4 regions of the Arthrobacter sp. NPDC080086 genome follow, and region 3 is predicted to be linked to each of the others. Evidence: riboswitches for the same ligand, from Rfam matches in the RefSeq annotation. Region 3 holds a riboswitch; each other region holds the start of a gene.
The links. A riboswitch is a leader RNA that binds a small molecule or an ion and turns the genes downstream of it on or off. The one in region 3 is predicted to bind thiamine pyrophosphate.

Region 1 (7,412 bases), on a different contig from region 3:
GGGCATGTCCTCCTCGGCCGCCCACTGCCCGGCGACGTCGGCCAGGACGCGTTCGCCCTCGTCGGTCTCGTAGCTAAGCAGCTCGGCGAGGGTCCGGACCATGGCGGCGGGCACGCCGAGCAGTGCGTCACTGGAGACGTCGACCATCGCGAGTTCGTAGTCGGCGCCGGCGGCGTGGACGGCGGTGCCGGCGAGGTCGCCCAGCCGTTCGATCTCGTAGTCGCTGATGCCCTCGATCCGGACGGCGTCCGGGCCGGCGGGGGCGCCCCCGGCGAGGGCGGCGGCCCGCTTGAGCGCGGCGTCATGGGTGGCGACGAAGACTTCGGTAAATCCCACGGGGCTCATCCTTGGATTTCGGGCGGCCCGGGGGCCGCGGCGTGTGGCGTGGTCCCAGCCTATCGGCTGGCGGCCCGGAGGCCGGTCAGCGGACGGCGACCCGGATCCGGTTGCGCCAGGGGTCGTCGAACCGGAGCTCCGCACCCGTGTGGTGGGACGCGACGCCGGCGACCTTGAGCCTGTCCGCGAGGGCGCCGATGTCGTCCCCGGAGGGCACCTCGATCAGCACCTCGCCCAGGCCCAGCGTGTCGCGCCGGGGGCCGGCGCCGCGGCTGTTCCAGACGTTCATGGCCATGTGGTGGTGGTAGCCGCCGGCCGAGACGAAAAGCGCCTGGCCGTGCCAGCCTGCGGTCTTTTCGAAGCCCAGGGTCCCGACGTAGAAGTCGTGGGCGGACTGCACGTCGCCGACCTGGAGGTGGACGTGCCCGACGCCGGCGCCGGTTTCGTGCTGGCCGGCGAGCGACGCCTCGGTGAGGTGCTGCTCCAGGTAACGCTGCGGCGGCAGCGCCAAGCTGTCCATGACAACATTCGCGCCATCCCAGGACCATTCCTCGCGCGGACGGTCCCAGTACAGCTCGATGCCGTTGCCCTCGGGGTCGTTGAAGTAGAAGGCCTCGCTGACCAGGTGGTCCGCGCTGCCGGTGAAGAACCGGGGATCGTACTGGGCTGCGGTGGCGACGGTGGCGGCCAGCGCCGCCTGGTCCTCGAACAGGAGGGCGGTGTGGAAGAGCCCGGCCTCGCCCCGGGAGGGGAGGTTCAGTCCCGGGGCCGGCGCGAGGTGCACCAGCGGCGTCTGGCCGCGTCCGAGGTAGAGGCCGCCGCCCTGCTCGGCCACCACCTCCAGGCCGAGGGCGCGCTGGTAATAGTCGGTCATCATCGCCAGGTCGCCGACCTTGAGCATCACGGTGCCCATCGAGAGGTCGGCCGGCAAGAGGTCCTGGGTGGCGGCGTTGGTGGTCATTGCATCACTCCGGTGCTGTGGGGTTCAGCCGTCATTCGGCGGCTCTCACCAGATAAAATTACTTGAAGCTTCAATTTATTCCGCGGATGCCGCGCCGATGACGTCCCCGCGGAGGACGACGGCGCGCAGATTCCGCAACGTGGAGAGATCCCGCCGCGGGTCAGCGGCGCAGACCAGGACGTCGGCGGGCGCACCCTCGGCGATTCCGGCGGCGCACAGCCAGGCCCGGGAGGACCAGGCGCCGGCGTCGAGGGCGGTGGCCGCGCCCAGTCCGGCGGCATGCAGTGCCTCCAACTCGTCGACGATCCGCCCGTGGGCAATCACGCTCCCGGCGTCGGTTCCCGCGTAGATGGCCACCCCGGCCTCGTGGGCCTCGAGGACCCGCTCGGCCCGGCGTTCCCAGAGCGTGCGCATGTGGGCGGCGTAGCGCGGGAACTTGGGTTCGGCCTGCGCGGCGATGTCCGGGAAGGTGGCGATGTTGACCAGGGTGGGGACGATCGGCACGCCTTGGTCGACGAAACGCGGAAGATGGCGGGGCAGCAGCCCGGTCGCGTGCTCGATGCAGTCGATGCCCGCGTCGAGCATGTCATCGAGGGTGTCCTCGGCGAAGCAGTGCGCGGTGACCCGGGCGCCCTCGTCGTGGGCGGCGCTGACGGCGTCCCTGACGGTGCGGGCGGGGAAGCTTGCGGCAAGGTCCCCGGCGTCGCGGTCGATCCAGTCCCCCACGAGCTTGACCCAGCCGTCCCCCGCCCGCGCCTGCTTCCGGACCTCCTCGACCAGGTCACCGGGGTCCACCTCAACGGCGAGGCCGCGCAGGTAGCGGCGGCTTCGGGCGATGTGGCGGCCCGCACGGATGATCCGGGGCAGGTCCCGCCGCTGCTGGATCCAGCGGGTGTCGTGCACCGCTCCGGCGTCGCGGACCAGCAGGGTCCCGGCGTCACGGTCCGTGCGCGCCTGCGTTTCGGCGACGGCGGCGTCCACGTCACCGCCGGGCCCGAGCCCGATGTGGCAGTGAGCGTCGACCAGTCCCGGGATTACCCACCCGTCGATGACTTGGTCCGGCGCCGCCTCCGGACGGTCGAAGGTCAGCACCCCGTCCACGGACCACAGGCCGCGCCGCTCCCGGTTCACGGCGGTGAGGACGGGCCCGGTGAATTCGATGATGCCGCTCATGGGTCCCAGCCTAATCGCGGCCGGCGGAAACCTTGGAGCCGTGTCCGGGGCCCTGTGGTAGCTTCGTCTACGACCACACGGGAGCCCTTGCAGGGGCTGAGATCGGGCTGAGGCAGCCTGCGACCGTTGAACCTGTCCGGGTAATGCCGGCGAAGGAAGTGAGTAACCCTTGCGCACCACAAATTCCCAGCACAGCCCTGCCCTTGCGTCGCACACGTTGGCCTACATCGAAGGCGACGGCCTGCGGGTCCCGGTGACCGAGATCGCCCTGGAGCCGTCCCCCGGCGGCACCCCAAATCCCCCGTTCCTGGCCTACCGCACGGCGGGGCCGGTCAGCGACCCGGTGGCGGGCCTGCCGCCGCTCCGTGCCGACTGGATTGCCGGACGCGGGGACACCGAGCCCTACTCCGGCCGGGAGCGCAGCCTTCTCGACGACGGCAAGTCCGCGGTCCGCCGCGGAGCCGCCTCGGCGGAGTGGCGCGGCGCTCCTCCGGCACCGCGCCGGGCCCTCCCCGGCCGGACCGTCACCCAGATGCATTACGCGCGGCAGGGCGAGGTGACGCCCGAGATGCGCTTCGTCGCGCTGCGCGAGAACTGCGACGTCGAACTGGTCCGCAGCGAACTCGCCGCCGGCCGGGCCATCATCCCGGCGAATATCAACCACCCCGAGTCCGAACCGATGATCATCGGGAAGGCCTTCCTCGTGAAGATCAACGCCAACATCGGCAACTCGGCCGTCACCAGCTCCATCGCCGAGGAGGTGGACAAGCTCCAGTGGGCCACCCAGTGGGGTGCAGACACGGTGATGGACCTCTCCACCGGGGACGACATCCACACGACGCGCGAATGGATCCTCCGCAACTCCCCCGTGCCCATCGGCACCGTCCCGATCTATCAGGCCCTGGAGAAAGTCAACGGCGAAGCGAACGCGCTGACCTGGGAAATCTTCCGGGATACCGTGATCGAGCAGTGCGAACAGGGCGTGGACTACATGACCATTCACGCCGGCGTGCTGCTCCGGTACGTGCCGCTGACAGCCAACCGGGTCACCGGGATCGTGTCCCGCGGCGGCTCCATCATGGCCGGCTGGTGCCTGGCGCACCACCGGGAGAACTTCCTGTACACCCACTTCGACGAGCTCTGCGAAATCTTCGCGAAGTACGACGTCGCGTTCTCCCTCGGCGACGGGCTGCGGCCGGGGTCGACGGCGGATGCCAACGACGCCGCGCAGTTCGCCGAACTGGACACCCTCGCCGAGCTCACGCAGCGGGCCTGGGAATTCGACGTGCAGGTGATGGTGGAGGGCCCGGGCCATGTCCCGTTCCACCTGGTCCGGGCAAACGTAGAACGCCAGCAGGAGCTGTGCAAGGGGGCGCCGTTCTACACCCTGGGTCCGCTCGTGACCGACGTCGCCCCCGGCTACGACCACATCACCTCCGCCATCGGCGCAACCGAGATCGCCCGGTACGGGACGGCCATGCTCTGCTACGTCACCCCCAAGGAGCACCTGGGCCTGCCGAACCGGGACGACGTGAAGACCGGCGTGATCACTTACAAGATCGCCGCCCACGCCGCGGACCTTGCGAAGGGCCACCCCGGCGCGCAGGAGCGGGACGACGCCCTGTCCAAGGCCCGCTTCGAGTTCCGCTGGCGGGACCAGTTCGCCCTGTCCCTGGACCCGGTCACCGCCGAGGCCTTCCACGACGAGACGTTGCCCGCCGAGCCGGCCAAGATGGCGCACTTCTGTTCCATGTGCGGGCCGAAGTTCTGCTCGATGCGGATCAGCCAGGACATCCGGAGCGAGTTTGGTTCCGCCGAGGCGCAGGCGGCCCGGGCCGACGCGGGCATGCGGGAGAAGAGCGAGGAGTTCCTCGCCTCCGGCGGCAAGGTCTACCTGCCGGATCCGGGGGTGGGGGCCGCCCGGGACTAGCAGGCTGGGACTAGGAGGCCCGGAGTAAGGAGGGGCGGGTTAGGAGGCGCGGGCGTGCCGGCTGCGGACGACGTCGGCGATAAAGGAGCGGATCGCCCGGTCCCCCTCCGGTGAGTCCTGCGGCCGGTGCCCGCCCGGGGCGGTGCGGTGCCGGGCGCCGGTCTCCACGAGGTAGCCGGCGATCTCCTCATACAGCGGTTCCCAGCCGCCGGTGAGGACCAGGGTGGGAACGCCAGGGACGATGTGCAGCGGCGCCTCCCATGCCGGGGCCTGCAGCCGGAGCCGCCGCGCCTCCCGGGCGTTATCCGCCGCGACTTCCCCGGCGGCGCCGTGCAGCGGGGCGTGCGCGGCGAACACCCGGCGGACGAATTCACGGTGGAAGTCCTCGTCGCCCAGGCTGTGCCGGACATCGAAGAGCGGTTCCATCAGGGCCCGGTGCGCGGCGGTGGCCGGCAGTTCCGCCGTCAGGGACAGGCAGGCCGGTTCCACCAGCGTGAGGGACTGGACCAGGTCGGGCCGTTCGACGGCGGCCATCATCGCGGCGATGGCGCCCTGGGAGTGGGCGACGACGTGGCCTCCGGCGGCACCGCGGCCGTCGTCGGCCAGTGCGCCGAGGACGATCCCGGCGTCGGCCGCGAAATCGGTTTCCAGCGGCTCGGCCACCGGGTCGAAGCCGTGCCGGCGGAGGAAGAGCGCGTCATAGGCCAGCGCCATGCCGTGCTGTTTCGGCCACGCCGCGGCACCGAAACTGCCGGCCCCGTGGACGAAAACTACGCGCTCCTTGAACATGCTCCAAGCCTATTCCACGGGTCCGTCAACGGGGCCGCGACATACGCCGCGGCCCGCCGCAGCGTGTCGCTACTTGCTGCCGCCGAGGAACTTGTCGAAGCCCTTGGGCAGGTTCAGCTGGGAGGGGTCGAAGTCGCCCTGCTGGCCGAAAGAGGCGCCGGTGGGCACGGCCTTGGCGCCGGCTGCGCGCCGTGCCTCCGCGTCCTTGAGCTCCTGTGCGGCCTTGGCCGGGTTGCCGGAGCGGGCCTTCTTCTTCGGCGCGGGCTTGTTGCCCTTGCGGGCCCCCCCGCCCATGCCCGGCATCCCGGGCATCCCCGGAATGCCGCCGCCGGCGGCCATCTTCTTCATCATCTTCTGCGCCTGGGCGAAGCGCTCCAACAGGCCGTTGACCTCGGAGACGTGCACGCCCGAGCCGCGGGCGATGCGGGCCCGGCGGGAACCGTTGATGATCTTCGGCGCGACCCGCTCGTGCGGGGTCATGGACCGGACGATCGCCTCGACCCGGTCGATTTCGCGCTCGTCGAACTGCTCGAGCTGCTGCCGGATGTTCTGCGCACCGGGCATCATCATGAGCATCTTCTTCATCGAGCCCATGTTGCGGATCTGCTGCATCTGGGCGAGGAAGTCCTCGAGGGTGAAGTCTTCCTGGTCGGCAAACTTCTTCGCCATCCGGGCCGCTTCGTCCTTGTCCCAGGACTTCTCGGCCTGCTCGATCAGGGTGAGCACGTCGCCCATGTCGAGGATGCGGGAGGCCATGCGGTCCGGGTGGAAGAGCTCGAAGTCGTCCAGGCCTTCGCCGGTGGAGGCGAACATGACGGGCTTGCCGGTGACCGACGCGACGGAGAGCGCGGCACCGCCGCGGGCGTCGCCGTCGAGCTTGGAGAGCACGATGCCGGTGAAGTTGACGCCCTCGTCGAACGCCATGGCGGTGTTGACCGCGTCCTGGCCGATCATCGAGTCGATGACGAACAGGACTTCGTTGGGGACGATGGCCCGGCGGATCTGGCGCGCCTGCTCCATCATGTCCGCGTCGACGCCGAGGCGGCCGGCGGTGTCAACGATCACGACGTCGTGCAGGGTGCGCTTGGCTTCCTCGACGCCGGCGCGGGCGACGGCGACCGGGTCGCCGGCCGGGTGGTCCAGCTCGGTGGAGGTGGCGCCGGGGTGCGGGGCGAACACCGGTACGCCGGCGCGCTGGCCGACGACCTGCAGCTGGGTGACGGCGTTGGGGCGCTGCAGGTCACAGGCCACCAGCATGGGGCTGTGGCCCTGGGACTTCAGGTGCTTCGAGAGCTTGCCGGCGAGGGTGGTCTTACCGGCGCCCTGGAGGCCGGCGAGCATGATGATGGTGGGGCCGGTCTTGGCCAGCCGGATCCGGCGGGTCTCGCCGCCGAGAATCTCGACGAGTTCCTCGTTGACGATCTTCACGATCTGCTGGCTGGGGTTCAACGCACCGGAGACCTCGGCGCCGAGGGCACGCTCGCGCACGCGGGAGGTGAATTCGCGGACCACCGGCACGGCGACGTCGGCGTCCAGCAGGGCACGGCGGATCTCCCGGACCGTGGCGTCGACGTCGGCCTCGGTCAGGCGGCCCTTGCCGCGAAGGTTCTTGAAGGTTGCTGTCAACCGGTCAGAGAGTGAATTGAACACGCGCCGTGCACTTCTTTCAGTGGATCTGCAGCTGACGTCCGGAACGGCGCGCCAGTGTCGGAACTGTCTCGCCGGAACGAACCGGCCCGACAACGGGACTCGACTATCTAGGGTACCAAGACCCGGCTCGGAGGTGGCATGCTGGCGTAGGTGACCAGTGAACCGACGGTAAAGACCCTGCTCATCCTCGGCGCGTCCGGCGACCTGACCGGCCGGCTGCTGCTTCCGGGCCTGGCCCGGCTGGTGGCCCGCGGCCACGCCGCCGGCCTGACCCTGGTGGGCGCCGGCTCCGACGACTGGAGCCAGGAGCAGTGGCTGGAGCGGCTGGACACCGCCTTCGCGGACGCAAACTCGCAGGCCAACACGGACGGCAAACGCGAACTCAAGCGGATCCGTACCTCCACCAGCTACCACCGCCTGGACGTCACCTCGGGCGGCGAACTGGCGTCCCTGCTGGCCGGGCTGGAGGGCCCGGTGGCGGTGTACTTCGCGCTGCCGCCGAAAATCAGCCAGCTGGCCTGCGAGGCACTGACCCCGGAGGAAGTCCCGGCCGGCACCCGGCTGGTGATGGAG
Region 2 (7,412 bases), on a different contig from region 3:
TCCGATCTCGGGAATGATGAGGTGGCGGGAATACCGTTCCACCTCCGCCGCGGTGAGGTCGGCGGCCGGTTCCACCAGCGGGCCGGGAGCCTGGCCGGCCGCGGCGGAAGTACTGTTCTCGGTCAACTTCGAAGCCATACTTCAATCTATGCCCGAAGTTGCCGCCAGTCATATTACCCCCGCGTATTGTGGAACCAACAGCGAGGAAAGAAGGCCCAGAGTGGTTCATCAGGCACCGGTTGATCGGGGACAGACCGGAAAGCCGGCGGCGCAGCCGCGCACCGGTGGGCAGCGTTCCGCCCGCCTGCCCCGCGATGAACGCCGGGCCCAGCTGCTGGCCGCCGCGCAGGAGGTCTTCGTCGCGAACGGCTACCACGGTGCCGCCATGGATGAGATCGCCGAGACCGCCCACGTGAGCAAGCCGGTCCTCTACCAGCACTTCCCGTCCAAGCGTGAGCTTTACTTGGCGCTGCTGGACAGCCACCTCTCCACCCTCACCGCGCTGCTGCTGGGGGCCTTGAACTCCACGACCGACAACGACGAACGCGTCCAAGCGGTCATGCGGGCCTACTTCCGGTTCATCGCCCACGACGACCAGGCGCACCGGCTGGTGTTCGAGTCCGACCTGGTGAACGACGCCGACGTCGCCCGCCGGCTTGAGACTTTCAACAAGACGTTCGCCGACGCGATCGCCAAGGTCATCGCTGAGGACACCAAACTCCCGCTGCTGGAGGCCCAGCTGCTGGGCCGCGGCCTGTCCGGCATGGCCCAGGTCAGCGCCCGGTACTGGCTGGAAACGGACGGCAACCTGGACCTCGATGTGGCCAGCGACCTGATCTACCGTTTAGCTTGGCGCGGAATCAGCCGCTTCCCGAAAGAGTCCTAGACTACAAATAGAAAACCCCCTTTAGGGGAACGTGAACACTTTGATTGGCTGGGAGGCCTTGCTGTGGAAGTAAAGATCGGCATTCAGAACATCGGCCGCGAAATCGCCCTGGAGTCCGGCCAGGACGCCGACGCCGTGGCGGCGCTGGTCAGCGAGGCCATCGCCAAGGGCACCGAGCTGCGCCTCACCGATGAGAAGGGCCGCCAGGTAATCGTGCCGGCCGGCGTCCTCGGCTATGTTGAGATCGGCGCCGAAGAGGTCCGCCGCGTCGGCTTCGGCGCCCTCTAGGACCCGCTGTGCTCTCCCTCATCGTGGTGGCGATGGTGGCCGTTGCCGCCGGCTTCGTCGTCTGGGCCAATGGCAAGCGGCATGCCAAGTACGGCATCGCCGTACCCGCCGGTGTCGCCCTCACGGTGGGGATGCTCAGCTGGATCATCTTCCAGGCCGCGGGCCTCGGCTATCAGCCGGGCCTGACCTGGATCCCGTGGATCCTGCCGCTGCTGCTCGCCGCGGCCGCCGCGGTTGCCGCCGTCGTGCTCCTGGGCCGGTCCCGCACCGCCCAGGACACGGAGCGGCTGAACGCCATCCTGCGCTCCTAGCCCCCTACAGCGCCTGCTGCAGCACCCAGCGGTTGCCGTCCGGATCGCTGAGGTGGGCGAATAGGACGCCGCCCATGTCCTCGATTTCGCTGACCTCCGCCCCGCGGCCCACCAACTCCGCGCGCGTCGCGGCCAGGTCCGGGGTCACCAGTTGCAGCCCCTCGAGGCTGCCGGGCTTCATCCCGGTCATTCCCGTCCCGATCACAATTGACGCCGCGGAGCCGGGAGGCGTCAGCTGGACCACCCGCATCCCCGGGATGTGTTCGACGTCGTGGTCCAGCACGAACCCCAGTCGCTCGGAATAGAACTCCTTGGCCGCGTCGACGTCGGCCACCGGAACCTGGATCACTTCTAGGCGCATCTTCATGCGCCTAGGCTACCCCGCTCCCCCGGCGGGTAGCCGCGGTCCCTGGCCGCGGTCCCTAGAGGAACTCGGCGCGGCCTTCCATGCCGGAGGACGCCAGCGCGTGCTCGCGGCGCGGGATGCGGCCGGCCAGCCGGGCCAGGCGGCCCGCGGCGACGGCGTGTTTGAACGCCTCTCCCATCAGCACCGGGTTCTGTGCCCTGGTCACCGCGGTGGCCAGCAGCACGGCATCGCAGCCCAGCTCCATGGCCAGCGCCGCATCCGAGGCCGTGCCGATGCCGGCGTCGAGGACCACGGGTACCGAGGCCCGGGAGACGATCAGTTCGATGTTGTGCGGGTTCAGGATGCCCAGGCCGGTGCCGATCGGCGCGCCCAGCGGCATGACGGCCGTGGCACCGAGGTGCTCCAGGCGCAGCGCCAGGACCGGATCGTCGTTCGTGTAGGCGAAGACCTTGAACCCGCGCGCCACCAGCTGTTCGGTGGCGTCGGCCAGTTCCAGGGCGTCCGGAAGCAGCGTCTGTTCGTCGGCGATCACTTCGAGCTTCACCCAGTCCGTCTCCAGCGCCTCGCGGGCCAGTTCGGCGGTGAGCACCGCGTCGCGGGCGGTGAAGCATCCTGCGGTGTTGGGCAGCACCCGGATGTTGCGGTCGGCCAGCAGTTGGAACAGCGATCCGCTCTCGGCCGGGGAGTAGCGGCGCATCGCCACGGTGGTCAGTTCCGTGCCGGACGCTTCCAGTGCGGCGCCGAGGCCGTCGAGGCTGGGTGCGCCGCCGGTGCCCATGATGAGCCGGGAGCCCAGCTCCACGCCGTCGAAGGTCACCGGGTCGCGGTGCGCCGTGGCCTTCACGGCGGGCTCCTGCGCGGTGTCTGCTTCCTTCATGCCGTTCATCCTCCCTGTACCGCGGTGACGAGTTCGACGTCGTCGCCCTCGATGAGTTCTGTTGCGTGCCACCGGCTGCGGGGCACGACCTCGGCGTTGCGCGCGACGGCGACGCCGAGTTTGCGTCCGTCCGTGGCCTGGCCGTTGTCCGCCAGGGGCCGGCCGGTGACGCCGCTGACGAGGGCGCCGACCGTGGCGTTGTCCGGGAGCGCGTGCGGCTTCCCGTTGAGGGTGATGTTCATGCGGTTGTCCTGTGGGTCGCGGGGTGGAGAGCATTGGTAGGGCTGTGCGCCTGGCTGGTCGACTGGCTGTGCTCAGCGTCCGTGTGCGGGCGGTCGAAGCGGTCCGGGAGGAACCCGTCCCACCGCGGGTCCGGGGTGCCGTCCAGCAGCTCCCGGCAGATGGCCGCGGCGGCCGGGGTCAGCAGCACCCCGTGCCGGAAGAAGCCGGTGGCGATCACCAGGCCCGGGACGTGGCCGCCGCCGGCGGCACGGACCCGTCCCAGCAGCGGGGCGTTGTCCGGGGTGCCGGGGCGGGCCCTGGCCGTGGCCTCGTCGAGTTCCAGCTCGGCGACGGCCGGGACCAGCTGCTGGGCGTCGCGCAGCAGCTGGTAGACCCCGCCGGCGGAGACGGCCCGGTCCCGGGCCTGGTCCTCGCGCTGGGTGGCGCCCACCACCACGGTGCCGTCCCCGCGCGGAACAATGTAGACCGGGACGCCCCGGACCAGTCCGCGCACGGTGGAGCTCAGCAATGGACGCAGCCGTTCGGGCACCCGGAGCCGGAGGATGTCGCCGTGGACCGGCCGCAGCGGCAGGGTGAGCCCGGCCGGGAGGTCCTGCAGGGCGGCGGCGCCCAGGCCGTTGGCCACGATGGTCTCGACCGACCGGATCTCCCCTCCCCCGCTGAGCCGCACGCCGGCGACCCGGCCGTCCGCCTGGATTAGGCCCTCGGCCCGTTGCGGGACGGCCCGGAACCCGGTGTCGGCGGCCAGCAGCGCCGTGATCCGGGTGATCAGGCGGCGCGGGTCCACCTGATGGTCGGCGGGGATCTCGAAGGCGCAGGAGATCGCCGGGCTGAGCAACGGTTCGCGGCGGCGGGCCTCCCGCACGGTGAGGGGTCCGACGGACAGGCCGGAGGCCAGTTGGAGGGCGCGCAGGTCCGCGAGCGCCTGGCGGTCCGCGGCGTCGGCGCCCACGGCGAGGGTCGGCGTCGTGAGATAGCCGGTGCCGGCGCCTTCGTCGCCCCCGTCGGCGAGGCTGCCGGCGAAGGCGGGCCAGAGCCGGGAGGACTCCAGCATCAGGGGCAGGAGGCCCTCCTCCTGGTAGTGGAGTTCGCTGACGGGGGCTAGCATGCCGGCGGCGGCCCAGCTGGCGCCGTCCCCGGGGGCGTCGTCGACCAGCGCCACGGTGCGTCCGGAGCGCCGGAGTTCCCAGGCGATGCCGTAGCCGATCACGCCCCCGCCAATCACGGCGACGTCGACGGCGCCGTGGCGGCCGTCAGGCGGGGCCCCGGGGCCGTGCGGCCGGGCCTTAGGGCTGGGGGTGGTGTTCATGGGTTCCTTCCCTACGCCGGTACTAGCCGGATCAGGTCAAGCGGTCGGCTCTGACGCCCTCTCAGCCCTGCGCCGTCACCGGCCTGCGGGGCTCCCGCGGTATGCGCCCAGTTTAGAGGAACTACGCTTGGGGCATGAGCCAGGATGTCCACAGCACCGCCCGTTTGTACCTCTGCACCGATGCCCGCAAGGACCGCGGAGACTTTGAAGCCTTTGTCGATGCCGCGTTTACCGGGGGCGTGGACATCATCCAGCTCCGGGACAAGACCATCGAAGCCGCGGAGGAACTGGAGTTGCTGGAGGTCCTGCACACGGTCGCGGCGCGCCACGGCCGGCTCTGGGCCGTCAACGACCGCGCGGACCTGGCCTCGCTGGCCGGCGCGCCGGTGTTCCATATCGGGCAGAAGGACATTCCGTTCGGAGCGGCCCGGGACTTCCTCGGCAAGGACACCGTGATCGGCCTGTCCACTCACACCCCGGAGCAGGTCGACGCCGCCATCGCCGCCGCGCCGGGCCGGAGCGGGCTGGACTACTTCTGCGTGGGCCCGGTCTGGGCGACACCCACCAAGCCCGGCCGGGCCGCCGTCGGCCTGGACCTGGTCCGCTACGCCGCCGACGCGATCGAGCACGCCGAGGCCGCGGGCGACGGCGGCAAGGTGGCCGGCGTCGTGCCGTGGTTCGCGATCGGCGGCATCGACCTGACAAATGTGGAGCAGGTCCTCGACGCCGGGGCCCGGCGGATCGTGGTGGTCCGGGCGATCACCGAGGCGGAGGACCCCGCCGCTGCGGCGCAGGCCCTGCTCGCCGCCCTCGACGCCCGGGCTTAGTCGCGGCCGTGCCTAAGCGCGGCCGGTCGCCTCGGCCTCACCGGCCGCAGGCCCTCTACCCCGCCAGGCCCAGCAGGGTCATCCGGCGTGAGTGCGCCGTGGCCAGCGAAGTCAGCAGCGCCCGGACCGGATCCGTGCCCGCAGGGACGCCGTTGCCCGTTGCCCCGTTGCCCGCTGCTTCCGAACCCTGGACGGCCAGGAAGGCGTGGTCGGCCGCGACCCGCTGCGCCTGGGTCAGCGCCTCGCCGAGAAGCCGCCGTGCCCACAGCGCCAGCCGGGAGGCCAGCCGGGGATCGTCGGCCAGGGCCTGCTTGAGCCGTTCACGCAGCACCCCGGTGGCCTCTTCGGAGGCCTGGACCTGCTCCACGAGTTCCGCGGTGGCGGGATCCAGCCGCGGAATCAGGGAACGGTAGAAGTCGGCGGAGACGGTGTCGATGACGTAAGCCTTCATCAGCGACTCGAACCAGTCGGCCGGCCGCGTCCGCTCATGGAAGTGGTCAACCGAGCGCTGGAACGGCACCATGGCGCCCTCCACGTCCTCACCCACGGCTTGCAGCCGGGCGCACACCAGTTCGTAGTGCTCGAACTCCCGCACCGCCAGCCGGCCCAGCACTGCCCGGTCCCGGAGGGTGGGCGCGTAGCGGGCGTCGGAGGAGAGCCGTTCAAAGGCGGAGAGTTCGCTGTAGGCCATCACGCCGAGCAGGTCCGTGAGAAAGCGGTGATCGCGGGCGGAATCCGGCGTCGGAGTGCTCATCGTTCAAGACTAGCGGCGGATTTCGGGCTACCCTGACTTTCGTGTCTCACCATCGCCTGACGCCGAGCGTCCGCCAGCAGCAAAACCAGCTCGCCGGGGCGCTGAAGGCCCTGCGAACAGTACTGGAACTGCCTGGGCCGTTCCCCGAGGAGGCGCTGCGCGACGCCGAGGCGGCGGTGGCCGGGCACGAACTTCCCGGCCTGGACCTGACCCACGTGGAGTTCGTGACGATCGACCCGGCGTCGTCCACGGACCTGGACCAGGCCCTGTTCATTGACCGCTCCGGCGACGGATACAAGGTCTTCTACGCGATCGCCGATGTCCCGTCCTTCGTGGCCCCCGGCGGCCCGCTCGACGCCGAGACGCGCCGCCGCGGGCAGACCTTCTACACGCCCGAGGGCCGCATCCCGCTCCACCCCGAGGTCATCAGCGAGGCCGCCGGCAGCCTCTTGGCCGGCCAGCTCTGCGCGGCCTTCGTCTGGGAGTTCGAGCTCGACGCCGCCGCCGAGGTGTCCTCGGTCCTGGTGCGCCGCGCCCGGGTCATCAGCCGCGCCAAGCTCAGTTACGCCGGGGTGCAGGCGGACCTCGACGCCGGCACGGCCGCCCCCGTTCTGGAACTGCTGAAAGAGGTCGGCGGCAAGCGGGTGGAGCTCGAGCGGCAGCGCGGCGGAGCGAGCCTGAACATGCCGGACCAGGAAATCGAACAGCTCCCCGACGGCGGCTACCGGATCGTCGCGGCTCCCCCGCTGCCGGTGGAGGACTGGAACGCGCAGATCTCGCTGATGACCGGGATGGCCGCCGCGGGCCTGATGCTCGAGGGCAAGGTGGGCATCCTGCGGACCATGCCCGCGCCGGACGAACGCTCCCTGCGCCACTTCCGCCGGCAGACCGGAGCGCTCGGCAAGCCGTGGGACGGGCAGACCAGCTACGGGGAATACCTGCGCACCCTGGACCCCACGGACCCCAAGCAGCTGGCCATCCTGCACTCGGCCGGGATGCTGTTCCGCGGCGCGGGGTACACCCCGTTCGATGGCAGCGTCCCGGACGACGCCATCCAATCCGCCATCGGCGCGTCCTACGCGCACTCCACCGCCCCGCTGCGGCGGCTGATCGACCGGTTCGTCCTGGTCATCTGCGAGGCGCTCTCGAACGGCGCCGAAGTTCCCGCCTGGGCCCGGGAGGCGCTGCCGTCCCTGCCCGCGATCATGGCCGCCTCGGACCAGCTCGCCGGGAAGCTGGAGCGGATGTCGCTGGACACGGTCGAGGCGGCGCTGCTGGTCAACCACGTCGGCCAGGAGTTCGACGCCGTCGTCATCTCCGGGTCGAAGCCCGCCAACGGTAACGGCGCGGGGGCCGGCAACGGCAACGGGAATGGGACAAAAGCGAACGGAAACGGCAACGGTCCGTCCGGAATCGTGCAGATCGCGGAGCCGGCCGTGACCGCCCGATGCCCGGGTGAGATGGAGTCGGGCAGCCTGGTCCGGGTACGCGTCGTCTCGGCTGACATCGCCGCCCGCGAGGTGCGGCTGGAGCTCGCGGGCTGAGGCCGC
Region 3 (7,412 bases):
AGAGTGAGCTCTGCCAGGTCTGCATCACCTGGCCGCAGGAGATCCAGGGGTTGACGTCGCAGACGGTGACGTGGCTGGGGTCCTTGAGGACGGCGAGCTTCTCCAGCACCAAGGCGCCGGAGGCGAGCCAGCCGACGACGCCGGTAATCACCAGCAGCCAGCCGAACGGCCGCGGCCGGGTCATCGACGGAACCTGCCGGTCCGCTTCGGCCGGTCCGTTGTCCCGTGCCGGGGTGGCCACGTCGTCAGGGGCGTGGGAGATGCTGGGCATGGATCGTTCGTCCTTTGCGTCGGTTCTCGGTGCTGGGTCTTCTCATGGTCAGGTTCTCTGTGTTCTGGTCCGTCGCGACCGTAGCGGTGGCTGCGGAACGGCGTGCTCAGGCCGATTCTATCGCCGGAGGCTGGACGAATCCCGGGTTCCGGTCCCGGCCACCCCCTCGCGTACCGGTGATTCGGTGTCATGTGCGTCCGGGATGTGTGGCCTAAGCCGGCATTTCCGAGTGCTGTGAGACAATGAAGCTGGCTGGGACGTGAACCACATTCGCGCTTCAGTCCGGCGACTTCGAATTCAAGACCGCCAATGAGGAGCAGGGATCTTCCCGGGTCTGATGATCCGGTTTTCCCGCAATGCCATTGGACGGCACCTGGTTGTGATGCATCGATCAACGGGTTCGCAGCGAAGCCGCCGGCCCTCCAGGGCTGCCGCACCCCAAGGCCAGTGCGAACCTGAGGGTATTCAATTGACTTCTGTCAATGCCTGCGGGTGTTGACAAATATATGCCCCCAGGGCGCCGGATGTGGCGGCGCATCAGGGGCAGGAGCGTGGCCTCATATGGATAATGAACAGCTGGAAACGGGCAACGACGAAGCAACGGTTTCCGACGCCCCCATGACCGACGGCGCAACCGCCACCGAGGTGCCGGAAAAGCCTAAACGGGCACCGCGCACCCGAAAGAAAGCGGCTCCCAAGGCCGAAGCGGCCGCACCGGCCGATGAAACCGCCGACGCCGCGGCTCCCGCCGCAGGCGCCGAAGCAGACGCTGCCAATGCAGACAACAGCGTCCCGGCCGATGCCGCGGAGGAACCCGCAGCGGAGAAGGCCCCGGCGCGCCGGACCCGCACCCGCCGCCAGGCCGCCCCGAAGGCAGCCGCAGCACCCGAGGCTGACGCCGCGGACGAAGCCCCCGCCCTCCTGACCGTTTCCGAGGCCGTGGCCCCCGCCGACGTGCCCGCCGATGCCGAGGCTGAGGCCGATGTCCCGCGCAAGCCGGTCCGCCGCCGGGCCAGCCGCGCCAAGGCTGCCCCCGCCGAGGTGCCCGCGGAAACCGTCCCGGAGGCCGGCGCCACCGACGACGCGCCCACGGTTGAAGCCGCCGCTGCCGCCCAGGACGCTCCCGCCGTCGCCTCCGAAACCCCCGGCGAGGAGGCCCCGGCAACGGAGGCCCCCGCCGAGGAGGCGCAGGAAACCCAAACGCCGTCGTTGTTCCTCGCCCCTTCCGCCCCCGGTGCCGTCACCTCCATGCTCTTCCAGGCCCCGGACCTCACCGCCGTCGTCCGTCCCGCCCCCGCCGCGGCAGCTGCCGAGGACACAGACACCGATGAAGACGACGAGGACGACGAGCAGGGCAACCGCCGCCGTCGCCGCAGCCGCGGCCGCCGTGGCCGCAGCCGGGTCGCCGGGTCCGACACCGACGCCGAGCCCGGCGACGAGGACGCCGAGGAGGGCCGCGAGGCCGCACTGGAGGACGGCGTGACGTCCCGCCGCCGCCGTCGCCGCCGCCGCGGTGACCAGGACCTCGAACTGACCGGCGGCAGCGACGACGACCCGCCCAACACCGTCACCCGAGTCCGCGCGCCGCGCACCGTCAGCGAAGCGCCGGTCAGCAACCGCGTCACCTCGGTCAAGGGCTCCACCCGGCTGGAGGCGAAGAAGCAGCGCCGCCGCGAGTCCCGCGACACCGGCCGCCGCCGCACCGTCATCACCGAAGCGGAGTTCCTGGCGCGCCGCGAATCCGTGGACCGGCAGATGATCGTTCGCCAGCGCGACGACAGAATCCAGATCGGCGTCCTCGAAGACGGCGTCCTGGCCGAGCACTTCGTGTCCAAGACCCAGCAGGACTCCCTGATCGGCAACGTCTACCTGGGCCGCGTCCAGAACGTGCTGCCCTCCATGGAGGCGGCCTTCGTCGACATCGGACGCGGCCGCAACGCCGTGCTGTATGCCGGCGAGGTCAACTGGGACGCCGTCAACCTCGAGGGCAAGCAGCGCCGGATCGAGAACGCGCTCAAGTCCGGCGACTCCGTCCTGGTCCAGGTGACCAAGGACCCGGTGGGCCACAAGGGCGCCCGGCTCACCAGCCAGATCTCGCTGCCCGGCCGGTACCTCGTGTACGTGCCCGGCGGTTCCATGACGGGCATCTCCCGCAAGCTGCCCGACGTCGAACGCAACCGGCTCAAGCGCATCCTCAAGGACCGCCTGCCGGAAGACGCCGGCGTGATCGTCCGCACCGCGGCCGAGGGAGCCTCGGAAGAGGAGCTGACGCATGACATCAACCGGCTCCGCGCCCAGTGGGAGGGCATCGAAAGCCAGGCCACGTCCACCAAGATCCTCGCCCCGGAGCTCCTCTACGGCGAACCGGACCTGACCATCAAGGTGGTCCGCGACGTGTTCAACGAGGACTTCTCCAAGCTGATCGTCTCCGGTGAGGAGGCCTGGGACACCATCGAGGCCTACGTCACCTACGTGGCGCCGGACCTGGTGGGCAGGCTCGAGAAGTGGACCAAGGACACGGACATCTTCTCCGCCTGGCGCATCGACGAGCAGATCCACAAGGCTCTGGAACGCAAGGTCTTCCTGCCGTCCGGCGGCTCCCTCGTGATTGACCGCACCGAGGCCATGACCGTGGTGGACGTCAACACCGGCAAGTTCACCGGCAGCGGCGGCAACCTCGAGGAAACCGTCACCAAGAACAACCTCGAAGCGGCCGAGGAAGTCGTCCGCCAGCTGCGCCTGCGAGACATCGGCGGCATTATCGTCATCGACTTCATCGACATGGTGCTCGAATCCAACCGCGACCTCGTTCTGCGCCGCATGGTGGAGTGCCTGGGCCGGGACCGGACCAAGCACCAGGTGGCCGAGGTTACCTCGCTCGGCCTCGTGCAGATGACCCGCAAGCGGATGGGCACCGGCCTGCTGGAAGTCTTCGGTGAGCAGTGCGAGGCCTGCGCCGGCCGGGGCGTCGTCACGCACGACGAACCGGTCGAGCACCGCCGCGCCAACACCGTCGCCGCGGAACACCATGTTCCGCGCACCGAGCAGCAGCCCGCCGCCCGCAACGAGCGCAAGCGCCGCCGCGGCAAGGGCGGCCAGGGCACCGAGGGCCAGCAGCAGCAGGTGCCGGCGGCCGGGCACCACGAGCCCACCGAGGCCGAGCGGCACGCCAAGGCCGAGGCCACCCGTGCAGCGCTGGCGAATATCGCGGCGGCCGCCCACGCGGCCCACCTGCACGACGGCGACGCCAGCGCAGCGCCCGACGCCGAGACACGGCAAGCGGCCCTGGACGCCGCCGTCGAGCTGGCCTCCACCGAGGAAGCAGCCGGCCGTCCCGCCGCCGTGCTGACCTTCGGGGGCGAGCAGGTGGCACTGCCCTTCGTCGAGCACGCCGAACAGGCGCCGCAGCCGGCCCTGACCCTGGACCTGCTGACTGAGGCGTTCGCCAACCTGGGCGACTCGGACTCGCGGAACCGCCAGTCCGGGACCACGGCGACCGCGGCCCGCGAGGCCGCCCCGTCCGTGGAAGCGCCGGCTGTGGAGGAACGGTCCGTGGATGCCCCTGCCCCGGAGGCTGAGGCACCCGCCGAGGCTCCGGCCGGCGGTCGGTCCGCTGACCAGTCCCGAGCCACCCGGGGCCGGGGACGTGCCCGCACGGCCCGGATCCAGCCGCCGAACGCCCGCAACCGTGCGGCCGAGCCGGAAACCCGTCGGGAAGCTGCCCCGCAGCAGGCTCCGAAGCAGGACACCCGGCAGCAGGAGGCTCCGAAGCAGGACACCCGCCGGCAGGAGGCTCCCAAGACGGCCGCGCAGACGGCGGCCCCCGTCGCCACCCGCACTCCGGCGGCAGCGGAACCGGCCACCGGCCAGCGCCGTCCGCGGCGGCACCGTAGTGCCAGCCGTGCCCAGGGGGCAGCCAACGAGACCGCCGTCGAGCAGCGCCGGCAGGCCTCCGCCCCGTCCGGCCAGGGCTCCGTCCACGAGGCCAAGGCACCGGAAACGGTCAAGCCGGTCGTCAAGGACAACGGAGGCCCGATCATCCTCGGCGTCGGCGTACCGGCCTCGGAGCTCTAAACCGCTCCGCCGCCGCACCACCCGGTACCGCTCAGTACCACTCGCGGGTATCTCCCGGACTCGACGTTTCGAAGCGTCGACTCCGGGCGGTACCCGCGAGCCGGTTAAGGGGAGTCCGGCCGGAGGTGGGACCGGGCAGAACGGGCCGCCGGGCAGCGAAACCGGGGAGGGGCGCTACGCTGGAACGCGACACGGGGTGCCGCGCATCGGGCCGGCTGAGATCCACACCCGTTGAACCTGTCCGGTTAGCACCGGCGAAGGGATGTCTCTTGTCTTCGACCCAACCCGCGGTAGCACCCGCGGCTCTCTCAACCACTCCCGCGGCCGGCGCCAGTTTCCTGCAGACGGTGTTCCCGGCATCCAGGGCCGACGCCGCCGGACCCGAGGCGTCGGCCGGCACGGCCCACGCGGCCACCGGGCGGGCCCCGGTCCCCAGGGTCCTGGCCATCGCCGGTTCCGACCCCTCCGGCGGCGCCGGAATCCAGGCGGACCTGAAGAGCATCGCGGCCATGGGCGGCTACGGCATGGCCGCCATCACCGCCCTGACCGCGCAGAACACCCGCGGCGTCCGGTCCGTGCACGTGCCCCCCGCCGCCTTCCTGACCGAGCAGCTGGACGCCATCGCCGAGGACATCACCATCGACGCCGTCAAGATCGGCATGCTCGGCGACGCCGGCGTCATCGACGCGGTGCGGGCGTGGCTGGAACGTACCCGGCCCGCCGTCGTCGTCCTGGACCCCGTCATGGTTGCCACCAGCGGTGACCGGCTGCTGCAGGAATCGGCCGTCGCGGCCCTGCACACCCTGCTGCCGCTCGCCGACCTGGTCACCCCGAACCTGGCCGAACTCGCCCTCCTGCTGGATGAACCGGTCGCCGCCGGCTGGGCGGAGGCGCTGGAGCAGGGCAAGCGCCTCTCCGCGCTGGCCGGAACCACGGTCCTGGTCAAGGGCGGCCATCTCGAGGAGGACGCCGACGGCGGGTGCCCGGACGCGCTGGTCAACAGCGCGGGACTGCCCGGCAGCGAGACCGTGGTGGTGCCGGGGGAGCGGGTCGACACCCGCAACAGCCACGGCACCGGGTGCTCGCTGTCCTCGGCCCTTGCCACGGCCTACGCCGCCGGCGGGGACTGGGAAGCGGCGCTGCGCCGCGTCAAGCCCTGGCTGCTGGGGGCGCTGCGCGAGGCCGTCCGGCTCGACGTCGGCACCGGCAACGGACCCGTCCACCACTTCCACCACCTCGCCCAGCCGGCGGAATCGGGGCCCGGGGCCGGCACGGAACACTTCACGGAACGCCTTAGGGAACCCGGCGACTTTGCCACCGGCCTCGAGCCCATCGCCGCGGAGGGCCTGTCGGAGATCTACGCCCTGGACTTCATCCGGGGCCTGGCCGACGGGACCCTGCCGGAGCACGAGTTCGCCTACTACCTCGGCCAGGACGCGCTCTACCTCAACGGCTACTCCCGGGTGCTCTCCCGCGCCGCCGCGCTTGCCCCGACGGAGGCCGAGCAGCTGTTTTGGTCACGCTCGGCCGCCCAGTGCCTGGAGGTTGAGTCGGAACTGCACCGCAGCTGGCTCGCCGGGCGCGCCGGCACCCCGCGGCAGGGTCCGGTTACCAAGTCCTACGTGGACCACCTGCATGCCGCGTCCCTGGCCGGCAGTTACGGGGTCCTCGTGGCCGCGGCGCTGCCGTGCTTCTGGCTCTATGCCGAGGTGGGCGCCGCGCTGCACGCACAGTTCCTCGCCGCGGGCGCGGACGAAGGCCACCCCTACGCCGCCTGGCTGCGGACCTACGCGGACGCGGCCTTCGCCGAGTCAACCCGGCAGGCGATCCGCTACACGGATGCCGCCGCCCGCCGCGGTTCCGCCGCCGAACGGGGCGCCATGACCGAGGCGTTCGTCCACTCGGTGCGCTTCGAGGTGGACTTCTTCGACGCGCCGAGGCTGCACGCCTGACCCGGAACGGGAGCCGCGGCCGGTAAGGTGGTGGGGCGCGGTTCCCGAAAGCGGCTGCGGCGCCCGGTCCGGTTCCTTGGAAAACGGCACTGTGGCACCGGTCACGCCCGACTCTCCGGGGCCTGCCTCGTTTGCGGCCGAAGGCGAAATTAGCGTAGTCTTGATCTTCGGTGCTTACGCCAACACTTGGGTTATGACCCTGAGGACCTGTCCACCCCACGCGGGACGGATGATCCACGGGATAGCTCATGGGTTCCCCCGGGGAACCTGCCGGCGTTGAGGCACAGCGTGAGCCGCTCCGGTATTTCGGGGCCAGGTTCCGCACGCAAATCTAGTAATAAACGTCGAGAGAAGTGAGTTCCCCAGTGGTGTACGCGATTGTCCGCGCAGGCGGCCGCCAAGAGAAGGTTTCTGTTGGAGACTTCGTTACCCTGAACCGCGTCCCCGGTGGAGCCGGCAGCACCTTTGAGCTGCCCGCACTGCTCCTGGTGGACGGTGACAAGGTCACGTCTGCCGCAGCGGACCTGGCTAAGGTAACGGTTACGGCTGAGATCCTGGAAGACCTCCGTGGTCCCAAGATCGTCATCCAGAAGTACAAGAACAAGACCGGTTACAAGAAGCGCCAGGGTCACCGTCAGGAACTGACCAAGGTCAAGATCACCGGTATCAAGTAACTTTCCGTTACTGATCAGGTTCCCGCAGTTTCCCAGAATTTTTTGAAGGCAGGCATTCCAAATGGCACATAAAAAAGGCGCGAGCTCCACTCGCAACGGTCGTGACTCCAACGCCCAGTACCTCGGCGTGAAGCGCTTCGGCGGCCAGGTTGTTTCCGCCGGCGAGATCATCGTCCGCCAGCGTGGCACCCACTTCCACCCGGGCGCCGGCGTTGGCCGCGGCGGCGACGACACCCTGTTCGCACTGACCCCCGGCGCTGTCGAGTTCGGCACCCGCCGCGGCCGTCGCGTCGTGAACATCGTGGCTGCTGCAGCCGCAGAGTAACACCTACGTTTCACAATCGGTGGGGCGGGCCAATGGGTCCGCTCCACCGGTGTTTTAACCGCATTACAATCATTCCGGGACCTTGCGGACCGGGAACAGCACTGAGGAGATCCACG
Region 4 (7,412 bases), on a different contig from region 3:
GTGGCGACCGGATCCGGTCCTCCGGCTCGGTCGTCGAGGGCACGGTGGGCCGCCTGGCCGCCCCCGCGCACAGCCGCGACGGCGCCGCGCTGGCCCTGAGCCGCCGGTTCGCGGCGTCCACCAAGGACGCCTGGCTGGTGGCCGGCCGGACCCTCGCCCCCGAGCGGCGTTCCATCATCTTCGAGGTGGTGACCCGCCTGGTGTTCCACTCGATGATCGTCTTCTCGATCTACCTGCTGCTGGCCGGGCACAACCTGCCCGGCGGCGGCTTCGCCGGCGGCCTGATGGCCGGGCTGGCGCTGACCATCCGCTACCTGGCCGGCGGCCGGTTCGAGCTGCGCGAGGCCGCGCCGCTGAGCGCCGGCGCGCTGCTGGGTATCGGCCTGGCGACGGCGGCCGTGTCCGGGGTGGCGCCGCTGCTCCTGGGCGGCGAGGTCTTCCAAAGCGCCATCGTCCAACTCTGGCTCCCGGTCTTCGGTGACATCAAGTTCGTCACCTCCACCATCTTCGACATCGGCGTCTACATCGTCGTCGTCGGCCTGGCCCTGGACGTGCTCCGCAGCCTCGGCGCCGAAATCGACGAACACTTCGAAGAGCAGTCGGACGCGGCCGCCGGAACCACCCCCGGGGGGAATGCATGAGCGTCAACCTGACCCTGCTGACCGTGATGGGGGTGCTGTACGCCTGCGGCATCTACCTGCTCCTGGAGCGCAGCCTCACCCGGGTGCTGCTGGGCCTGATGCTGCTGGCGAACGCCACCAACCTGCTCATCCTCACCACGGGCGGCTACGCCGGCCTGGCCCCGCTGTTCGCCAAGGACACCGATCCCGGCGCCTACAGCGACCCGCTGCCGCAGGCGTTGATCCTGACCTCGATCGTGATTTCCTTCGCCGTGACCGCGTTCATGCTCGGCATCATCTACCGCACCTGGGTGCTGGCCCGGCAGGACGAGATCCAGGACGACGCCGAGGACCTCCGCGTCGCCGAGACGCCCAGCTTCGACGCCGAGGACGACGCCGTCATCCCCGAGGAAACCTCCGAATTCCCGTTGCCCGCCGTCGAGCCCGACGCCGGCGGGACCATCCTGGCCGGCGCCCGCCAGATGCCGGCCAGCGAAGCCGCGGCAGAGGAACGGCCCGGCTCCCGCACCACCGCCCCGAACCAGGAAGGAGGGTCCGAGTGAACATCGCCAGCTTTGCCCCGCTCGCCGTCGTCCTCCCCATCTTGGGCGCCGCCCTGACCTTCCTGCTGATCCGGCACTCCCGGGCGCAGCGGACGGTCAGCATCGCGCTGCTCTCCGTGACCCTGCTGCTCGAGTGCTGGCTGCTGGCCTCCGTCTGGGAGGGCGGCACGGCGGCGGTGAGCATCGGCGGCTGGCTGCCGCCGTGGGGGATCGTGCTGGTGGTGGACCAGTTCTCCTCGCTGATGCTGGTGGTCTCCTCCGCCGTGAGCCTGGCCGTGCTGGTCTATGCGACCGGGCAGGGCATGGCCGACGGCGACAGCGACGCCCCGGTCTCGATCTTCCACCCCACCTACCTGATCCTGGTGGCCGGGGTGTCCAACGCCTTCCTCTCCGGAGACTTGTTCAACCTCTACGTGGGCTTTGAGATCCTGCTGACGGCCAGCTACGTGCTGATGACCCTCGGCGGCACCGGGCCCCGGATCCGCGCCGGCGTGACCTACGTGGTGGTTTCTGTGGTCTCCTCGGTGCTGTTCCTGATCGCCATCGCGATGATCTACGGCGCCACCGGCACCATCAACATGGCGGACCTGGCCATGAAGCTGGGGGACCTGGACCAGGGAACCCGGAACCTGCTGCACGTGCTGCTGCTCGTGGCGTTCGGGATCAAGGCCGCCGTCTTCCCGCTCTCCTTCTGGCTGCCCGACTCCTACCCGACCGCCCCCGCCCCGGTTACGGCGGTGTTCGCCGGCCTGCTCACCAAGGTGGGCGTCTACGCGATCGTCCGCACCGAGACGCTGCTCTTCCCCGGCGACACCTTCAACTCCCCGCTGATGGTGGTGGCGCTGCTGACCATGGTGGTGGGGATCCTGGGCGCGCTCGCGCAAAGCGACATCAAACGTCTGCTCTCCTTCACCCTGGTCAGCCACATCGGCTATATGGTGTTCGGGCTGGCGATGTCCTCGGTGGCCGGCCTGGGCGCCGCGGTGTTCTACGTGGCGCACCACATCACCATCCAGACCAGCCTCTTCCTGGTCACCGGGCTGATTGAACGCCGCGCCGGCAGCTCCTCCGTGGACCGGGTGGCGGGCCTGGCCAAGCTCTCCCCGCTGCTGGCCGTGCTGTTCTTCATCCCGGCCATGAACCTCGCCGGGATCCCTCCGCTCTCCGGCTTCCTGGGCAAACTGGGCCTGCTCCAGGCCGGCGTCCTGCTCGGCACCCCGCTGGCGTACGCGCTGGTGGCCGGCGGCGTCCTGACCAGCCTCCTGACCCTGCTGGCCATCGCCCGTGTCTGGAACCGTGCCTTCTGGCGCAAGCCCGAGGACGCCGAGCACCCGGACCCGGTGCTGCTCGCCGCCCCGGGCGGTGAGTCCCAGGGAACCGGCGGGGCCGGGACATCCTCCGCACGCCACACGGTGAGCCTGCTGCCGCGCACCATGGTCGGTTCCACTCTGGCGCTGGTCATCCTCGGCGTGGCCCTGACCGTGTTCGCCGGGCCGCTGTTCCGCCTCTCCGGCCAGTCCGCGGCCGAGATGCTGGACCGGTCCTCCTACATCCACGCGGTCCTCGGCGACGAGGTCACGGTCCCGGCCCCGCCGCAGCCCGTGGCCCAGGGAGGCGGCAAATGACCCGCAAACGCATCTCGCTGCGCCAGGAACTGCCGCTGCTGGTCTGGCTGGTGATTGTCTGGGGCGCCCTCTGGCAGGACTTCAGCGCCGGCAACCTGCTCTTCGGGGCGCTGATCGCTGTGTTCGTGGCCCGGTTGTTCTACCTGCCGCCGGTGGAATTGGGCGGACGGTTCAACGTGCTGCGCGCCGTCCCCTTTGGCCTGGTGTTCCTCGGCAAGGTGGTCGCGGCGAGCTTCCAGCTGCTCTACCTCGCCGTGGTGCGCGGGCCCCGGGTGGTCAGCGCCATCGTCGCGGTCCCGCTCCGCAGCCACTCGGATCTCCTGGTCACCGCCACCGGCCACGTCATCTCGCTGATTCCGGGCTCCCTGGTCGTGGAGGTGGACAGGGGTACGTCCACGCTCTATATCCACGGCATCAACGTCCGCGACGCCGAGGACGCCGCCAGGCTCCGCAAGGACGTCCGGGACACTGAGGCCGGCCTGATCCGGATCATGGGCTCCCCGGAGGAAGTTTCCGCCCTCAAACAGGAGGCAGCCGCATGATGCCGATCGTCCTGGCCGTGACCGCCGTGATTCTGTCCCTCGCGGCGGGCGGCGCCATCATCCGGATCGCCCGAGGGCCTTCGCTGCTGGACCGCGTGCTCGCCACCGACGTGCTGCTGGCCATCCTGGGCGCCGCGCTGTGCATCGACATGGCCGTCAACCGGCACCTGAACAACCTGATGCTGCTGGTGGCGATCTCGATCATCGGCTTCGTCGGGTCCGTGACCGTGGCCCGCTTCGTAGCCGACCGCAGGAGGCACCCCCATGAATCCTGAGACCTTCTCCGGGGATACGGTGATCGACGCCGTGTCCGCCGTGTTCATGGTGGTGGGTGCACTGATGTCCCTCGGCGCCGCGATCGGCCTGCTCCGCTTCCCGGACCTGATGAGCCGGATGCACGCCGCCACCAAGCCGCAGGTCCTGGGCCTGTTCCTGCTGCTGTGCGCCGTGGGCCTGCAGATGCGCACCTGGTGGGTGTGGCCGGTGCTGGTGGTCGCGTGGATCTTCCAGCTGCTGACCGTCCCGGTCTCCGCGCACATGGTGGGCCGCGCCGGCTACCGCACCAAGCACCTCCACCCGGAGTTGCTGAGCGCGGATGAGCTCGAAGCGGTGGTGCAGCAGGCCGCCGGGGAACGCGGCTTCAACGAGGACGGGGAGCCCCGCCGGGACTGATGCCCGGGGGACTCCCCGTCGGAGTCCGGTGGTGCGGTGCGCCTAGACGATGTCCTGGGTCTTGGCGAAGCGAGTGATGGCCCGCTGCGTGCCGCGGTTGGCGAGGACCTGGATGACGGCGCTCACCGAGGCCGAGATCAGCGCGAAGGTCAGGGCCTGGCGCAGCGTGGTGGGGACGTCGTCGTCGTGGCCCTTCGGCGGCTTGTTGCCGGTGGTCTTCTCCCAGACGGTGTCCACGAGCTTGGTGCCGACGAGACCGGCGACCAGGCTGATGCCGGTGCCGAGCAGTTTGATGACAATGTTCATTTCGTGCTCCTTGCGGGTGGAAACAGGACTGCCCCTAGCCTACTGGCACACCGGTCCGGGGCGGACGCCCCTGTCCGCCGCGCGCCGCCCGGCCTACCGTCGGGCATGGACAGAGACCGGGGCGCACCCTGGGCGCCGTTCCAGCTGGCGGCCGGCTGCTGCTCGATCGCGTTCGTGGTGCTGCTGGTGCTGGCCCTTGTGCTGGACTTCATCGCGCCGCCGCCGGTCGACGGGGCCGTGCCGACGCTTGAGTTCATCGCCCGCAACAAGCCCGTCTACGTCGCCGAGCAGCTGCTTTGGACGGTCCCGAACATCCTGGCGGTGCCCGTCTTCGCTGCGCTGTTCCTGGCGTGCGCTCCGGCGGCAGAGGGACTGGCACGGGGCCTGGCGCTGGGCGGCGCCCTGGTGGGCGGGCTGTCCTGGGCGCTGATCCTCGCCATCCCGGTTACCAGCCGCGGCTCTCTGGTGCTGGTCTACCTCAGCGACCGGTACGCCGGGGCGGCCGACGACGCCGCGCGGCAGCGGATCAGCGCCGCCGCCGAGGCGGTGATCGCCGAGAACAACACACCCGCCGTCGCCGGGGTGCTTTCCGCGGCGGGCATTCTCCTCATGTCCGTGGCCATGGTGCGGGCAGGGCTCTCCCGGGCGGTGGGCTGGCTGGGCATCGGCGCCGGTGCCCTGGGGCTGCTCGCGGAGGCGCTGCGGTACCTCGTCCCGGCGCTCTACGGCGGCTACGGCCTCCTGATGTGGGCGTGGTTCGTGGCGGCCGGGATCGTGCTGATCCGGCTCGGCAGGGAGGGGAGGCGGGCCCCGGCGGCGCGGGTGTAAACTGGGCCAGCCCACACGGGCGACATTCATAACGACAGGGGAGCGCCGCCGTCGGACCCTTCCGGAGGAATCCGGGAACCGTAGGTGGGCGCTGAGAGTGCGGACAGCCGCAGACCCTCGAACCTGATCCGGTTAGTACCGGCGCAAGGGAGTCGAGTTCTCAGGGTGTCCGGAACACGCGGCAGCGGCCGCCGTGGCCGGAATACCCTCCCCTCCTGTACCTCAGGAGGACGACATGACCGATATTTCCACCCCCCGCACCACAGCGGCCGGCAAAAAGAGCTGGCGCGTGGTCGACATTGTCCTGGCGGCGCTGATCGCGATTGCCGGCGGCGTCATCTTCTGGGCCTGGGACCAGGGCTCCAACGTGGTGTCCGTCCCGCTCACCGCCGTCTACCCGCCCCTGACCGGCCTCTACGCCGGCGGCTGGATGATCCCCGCGGTCCTCGGCATGCTGGTGGTCCGCAAGCCCGGCGCCGCGCTGTTCTGCGAGGCCGTCGCCGCCACCGGCGAGCTGATCATGGGCTCCCAGTACGGCACCACCGTGCTGATCTCGGGCATCCTGCAGGGCCTCGGCGCGGAGCTGGTCTTCGCCGCCTTCCGCTACAGCAAGTTCAACCTCCCGGTCTCCCTGCTCGCCGGCGCCGGCGCGGGCCTCTTCTGCGGCCTGAACGACTGCTTCCTGCCCTGGGGCTGGAACATCGCCTTCGAGGCCGGGGACAAGGCCGCCTACATCGTCTTCTGCGCCATCTCCGGTGCCGTGATCGCCGGCGGCCTGGCTTGGATCGCCACCCGCGGCCTGGCCCGGACCGGGGTGCTGGCCTCCTTCGCCTCCCGCAAGGCGGCCACCGAACCCGTCTTCTCCTGACACCCGCGCGCATGAACGCCGACGACGTCCGCCCCGCCGCGGTCACCGCCCGCGGCTGGGGCTGGCGGCACGCCGGACGGTCCCGGCCCGCCATCAGCGGACTGGACCTGGACATCAGCCCGGGCGAACGCGTCCTGCTGCTGGGACCTTCCGGCGCCGGTAAGTCGACCCTGCTGCACGCCCTGGCCGGGGTGCTCGGCGAGGGCGGCGGCGCGGACGCGGACGCCGACGACGCCGACGAGACCGGCAGCCTGCTCATCGACGGGGCCCCACCCCGGGACCGCCGCGGACGCGCCGGGCTGGTGCAGCAGGACCCGGAGACCCAGGTGGTGCTTTCCCGGGTGGGTGACGACGTCGCGTTCGGGGCGGAGAACCTCGCCGTCCCGCCCGCGGAGATCTGGGCCCGGGTAGGGGAGGCGCTCGACGACGTCGGGCTCGGATCCCTGCCCCTGGGCCACCCGACGTCTGCCCTCTCCGGCGGGCAGAAGCAGCGGCTGGCCCTGGCCGGCATCCTCGCGATGCGGCCCGGGCTCCTGCTGCTGGACGAACCCACCGCGAACCTCGACCCCGCCGGTGTGCTGGAGGTCCGCGACGCCGTGGGCCGCTGCCTGGACCGGACCGGCGCCACCCTGGTGGTGGTGGAACACCGGGTTTCCGTGTGGAAGGACCTGGTGGACCGGATCGTGGTGCTGCAGCCCGGCAGCGCGGGCGAATCCGCCGTACTGCTGGACGGGCCGCCGGACCGGGTGCTGGCCGAGGCGCGGGAGATGCTGATCGCCGCCGGGGTCTGGGTCCCGGGCCACGTGCCGGCCACCCGCGCCCGGAGCGCCGGCGACACCGGGCAGGGTCCGGAACCCGGCTTCGAAGCGGGCCGGCTGTTGCTGGCCGCAGAGTCCCTGGCCGTGTCCCGCGACCGTCCCCGCCGGGGCGGCCTGCGGACCCGCTTCCGCGCCGTGCCGCCCGTGCCGGTGCAGGAGGGTATCGCCGCGCAGGTCCGTGCGGGGCGCGCGCTCACCATCACCGGGCCCAACGGCGCCGGGAAATCGACCTTCGCCCTGACCCTCGCCGGGCTGCTGGCCCCGGTGGCCGGGACCGTGTCCGCTACCACCGACCTCAGCGCCGGCGCGGGCATCGACCCCTATGCCTGGAAGGCGCAGCAGCTGATCCCGCGGATCGGCACGGTCTTCCAGGAACCCGAACACCAGTTCGTGACCGGCCGGGTGCTGGACGAACTGACCTTCGGGCCGCGGCAGCTGGGCCGCGGCGCGGACCGGGTGGACGAACTGCTGGAGCGGCTGCGGCTGCGGGACCTGGTGGACGCCAACCCCTACACCCTCTCCGGCGGCGAGAAGCGGCGCCTGTCCGTGGCTACCGTGCTGGCCGCCCAC

Region 1: another riboswitch for thiamine pyrophosphate. It lies ahead of thiC (phosphomethylpyrimidine synthase ThiC); the one in region 3 lies ahead of AB0305_RS14130 (bifunctional hydroxymethylpyrimidine kinase/phosphomethylpyrimidine kinase).
Region 2: another riboswitch for thiamine pyrophosphate. It lies ahead of thiO (glycine oxidase ThiO); the one in region 3 lies ahead of AB0305_RS14130 (bifunctional hydroxymethylpyrimidine kinase/phosphomethylpyrimidine kinase).
Region 4: another riboswitch for thiamine pyrophosphate. It lies ahead of AB0305_RS11805 (ECF transporter S component); the one in region 3 lies ahead of AB0305_RS14130 (bifunctional hydroxymethylpyrimidine kinase/phosphomethylpyrimidine kinase).

The regions. Positions count from the first base shown of each region.
Region 1 covers NZ_JBFBKP010000011.1:20,206-27,617, forward strand. Annotated here, with positions in the region: gene AB0305_RS06395 (hypothetical protein) at 1-336, opposite strand, end outside; gene AB0305_RS06400 (VOC family protein) at 422-1,297, opposite strand; gene AB0305_RS06405 (amidohydrolase family protein) at 1,373-2,470, opposite strand; TPP riboswitch at 2,538-2,645, shown strand; gene thiC (phosphomethylpyrimidine synthase ThiC) at 2,640-4,400, shown strand; gene AB0305_RS06415 (alpha/beta fold hydrolase) at 4,440-5,189, opposite strand; gene ffh (signal recognition particle protein) at 5,259-6,839, opposite strand; gene AB0305_RS06425 (glucose-6-phosphate dehydrogenase) at 6,990-7,412, shown strand, end outside.
Region 2 covers NZ_JBFBKP010000034.1:5,655-13,066, reverse strand. Annotated here, with positions in the region: gene moeB (molybdopterin-synthase adenylyltransferase MoeB) at 1-138, opposite strand, end outside; gene AB0305_RS12920 (TetR/AcrR family transcriptional regulator) at 221-886, shown strand; gene AB0305_RS12915 (DUF3107 domain-containing protein) at 950-1,174, shown strand; gene AB0305_RS12910 (hypothetical protein) at 1,183-1,485, shown strand; gene AB0305_RS12905 (VOC family protein) at 1,490-1,852, opposite strand; gene AB0305_RS12900 (thiazole synthase) at 1,908-2,729, opposite strand; gene thiS (sulfur carrier protein ThiS) at 2,735-2,971, opposite strand; gene thiO (glycine oxidase ThiO) at 2,968-4,281, opposite strand; TPP riboswitch at 4,272-4,389, opposite strand; gene thiE (thiamine phosphate synthase) at 4,416-5,108, shown strand; gene AB0305_RS12880 (ferritin-like fold-containing protein) at 5,164-5,862, opposite strand; gene AB0305_RS12875 (RNB domain-containing ribonuclease) at 5,904-7,406, shown strand.
Region 3 covers NZ_JBFBKP010000040.1:18,353-25,764, reverse strand. Annotated here, with positions in the region: gene AB0305_RS14140 (vitamin K epoxide reductase family protein) at 1-271, opposite strand, end outside; gene AB0305_RS14135 (Rne/Rng family ribonuclease) at 833-4,345, shown strand; TPP riboswitch at 4,528-4,625, shown strand; gene AB0305_RS14130 (bifunctional hydroxymethylpyrimidine kinase/phosphomethylpyrimidine kinase) at 4,786-6,297, shown strand; gene rplU (50S ribosomal protein L21) at 6,663-6,971, shown strand; gene rpmA (50S ribosomal protein L27) at 7,033-7,296, shown strand; gene obgE (GTPase ObgE) at 7,412-7,412, shown strand, end outside.
Region 4 covers NZ_JBFBKP010000029.1:31,625-39,036, reverse strand. Annotated here, with positions in the region: gene AB0305_RS11845 (Na+/H+ antiporter subunit A) at 1-641, shown strand, start outside; gene AB0305_RS11840 (Na(+)/H(+) antiporter subunit C) at 638-1,183, shown strand; gene AB0305_RS11835 (Na+/H+ antiporter subunit D) at 1,180-2,808, shown strand; gene AB0305_RS11830 (Na+/H+ antiporter subunit E) at 2,805-3,350, shown strand; gene AB0305_RS11825 (monovalent cation/H+ antiporter complex subunit F) at 3,347-3,625, shown strand; gene mnhG (monovalent cation/H(+) antiporter subunit G) at 3,615-4,022, shown strand; gene AB0305_RS11815 (DUF4235 domain-containing protein) at 4,065-4,328, opposite strand; gene AB0305_RS11810 (hypothetical protein) at 4,434-5,156, shown strand; TPP riboswitch at 5,183-5,324, shown strand; gene AB0305_RS11805 (ECF transporter S component) at 5,392-6,024, shown strand; gene AB0305_RS11800 (ABC transporter ATP-binding protein) at 6,036-7,412, shown strand, end outside.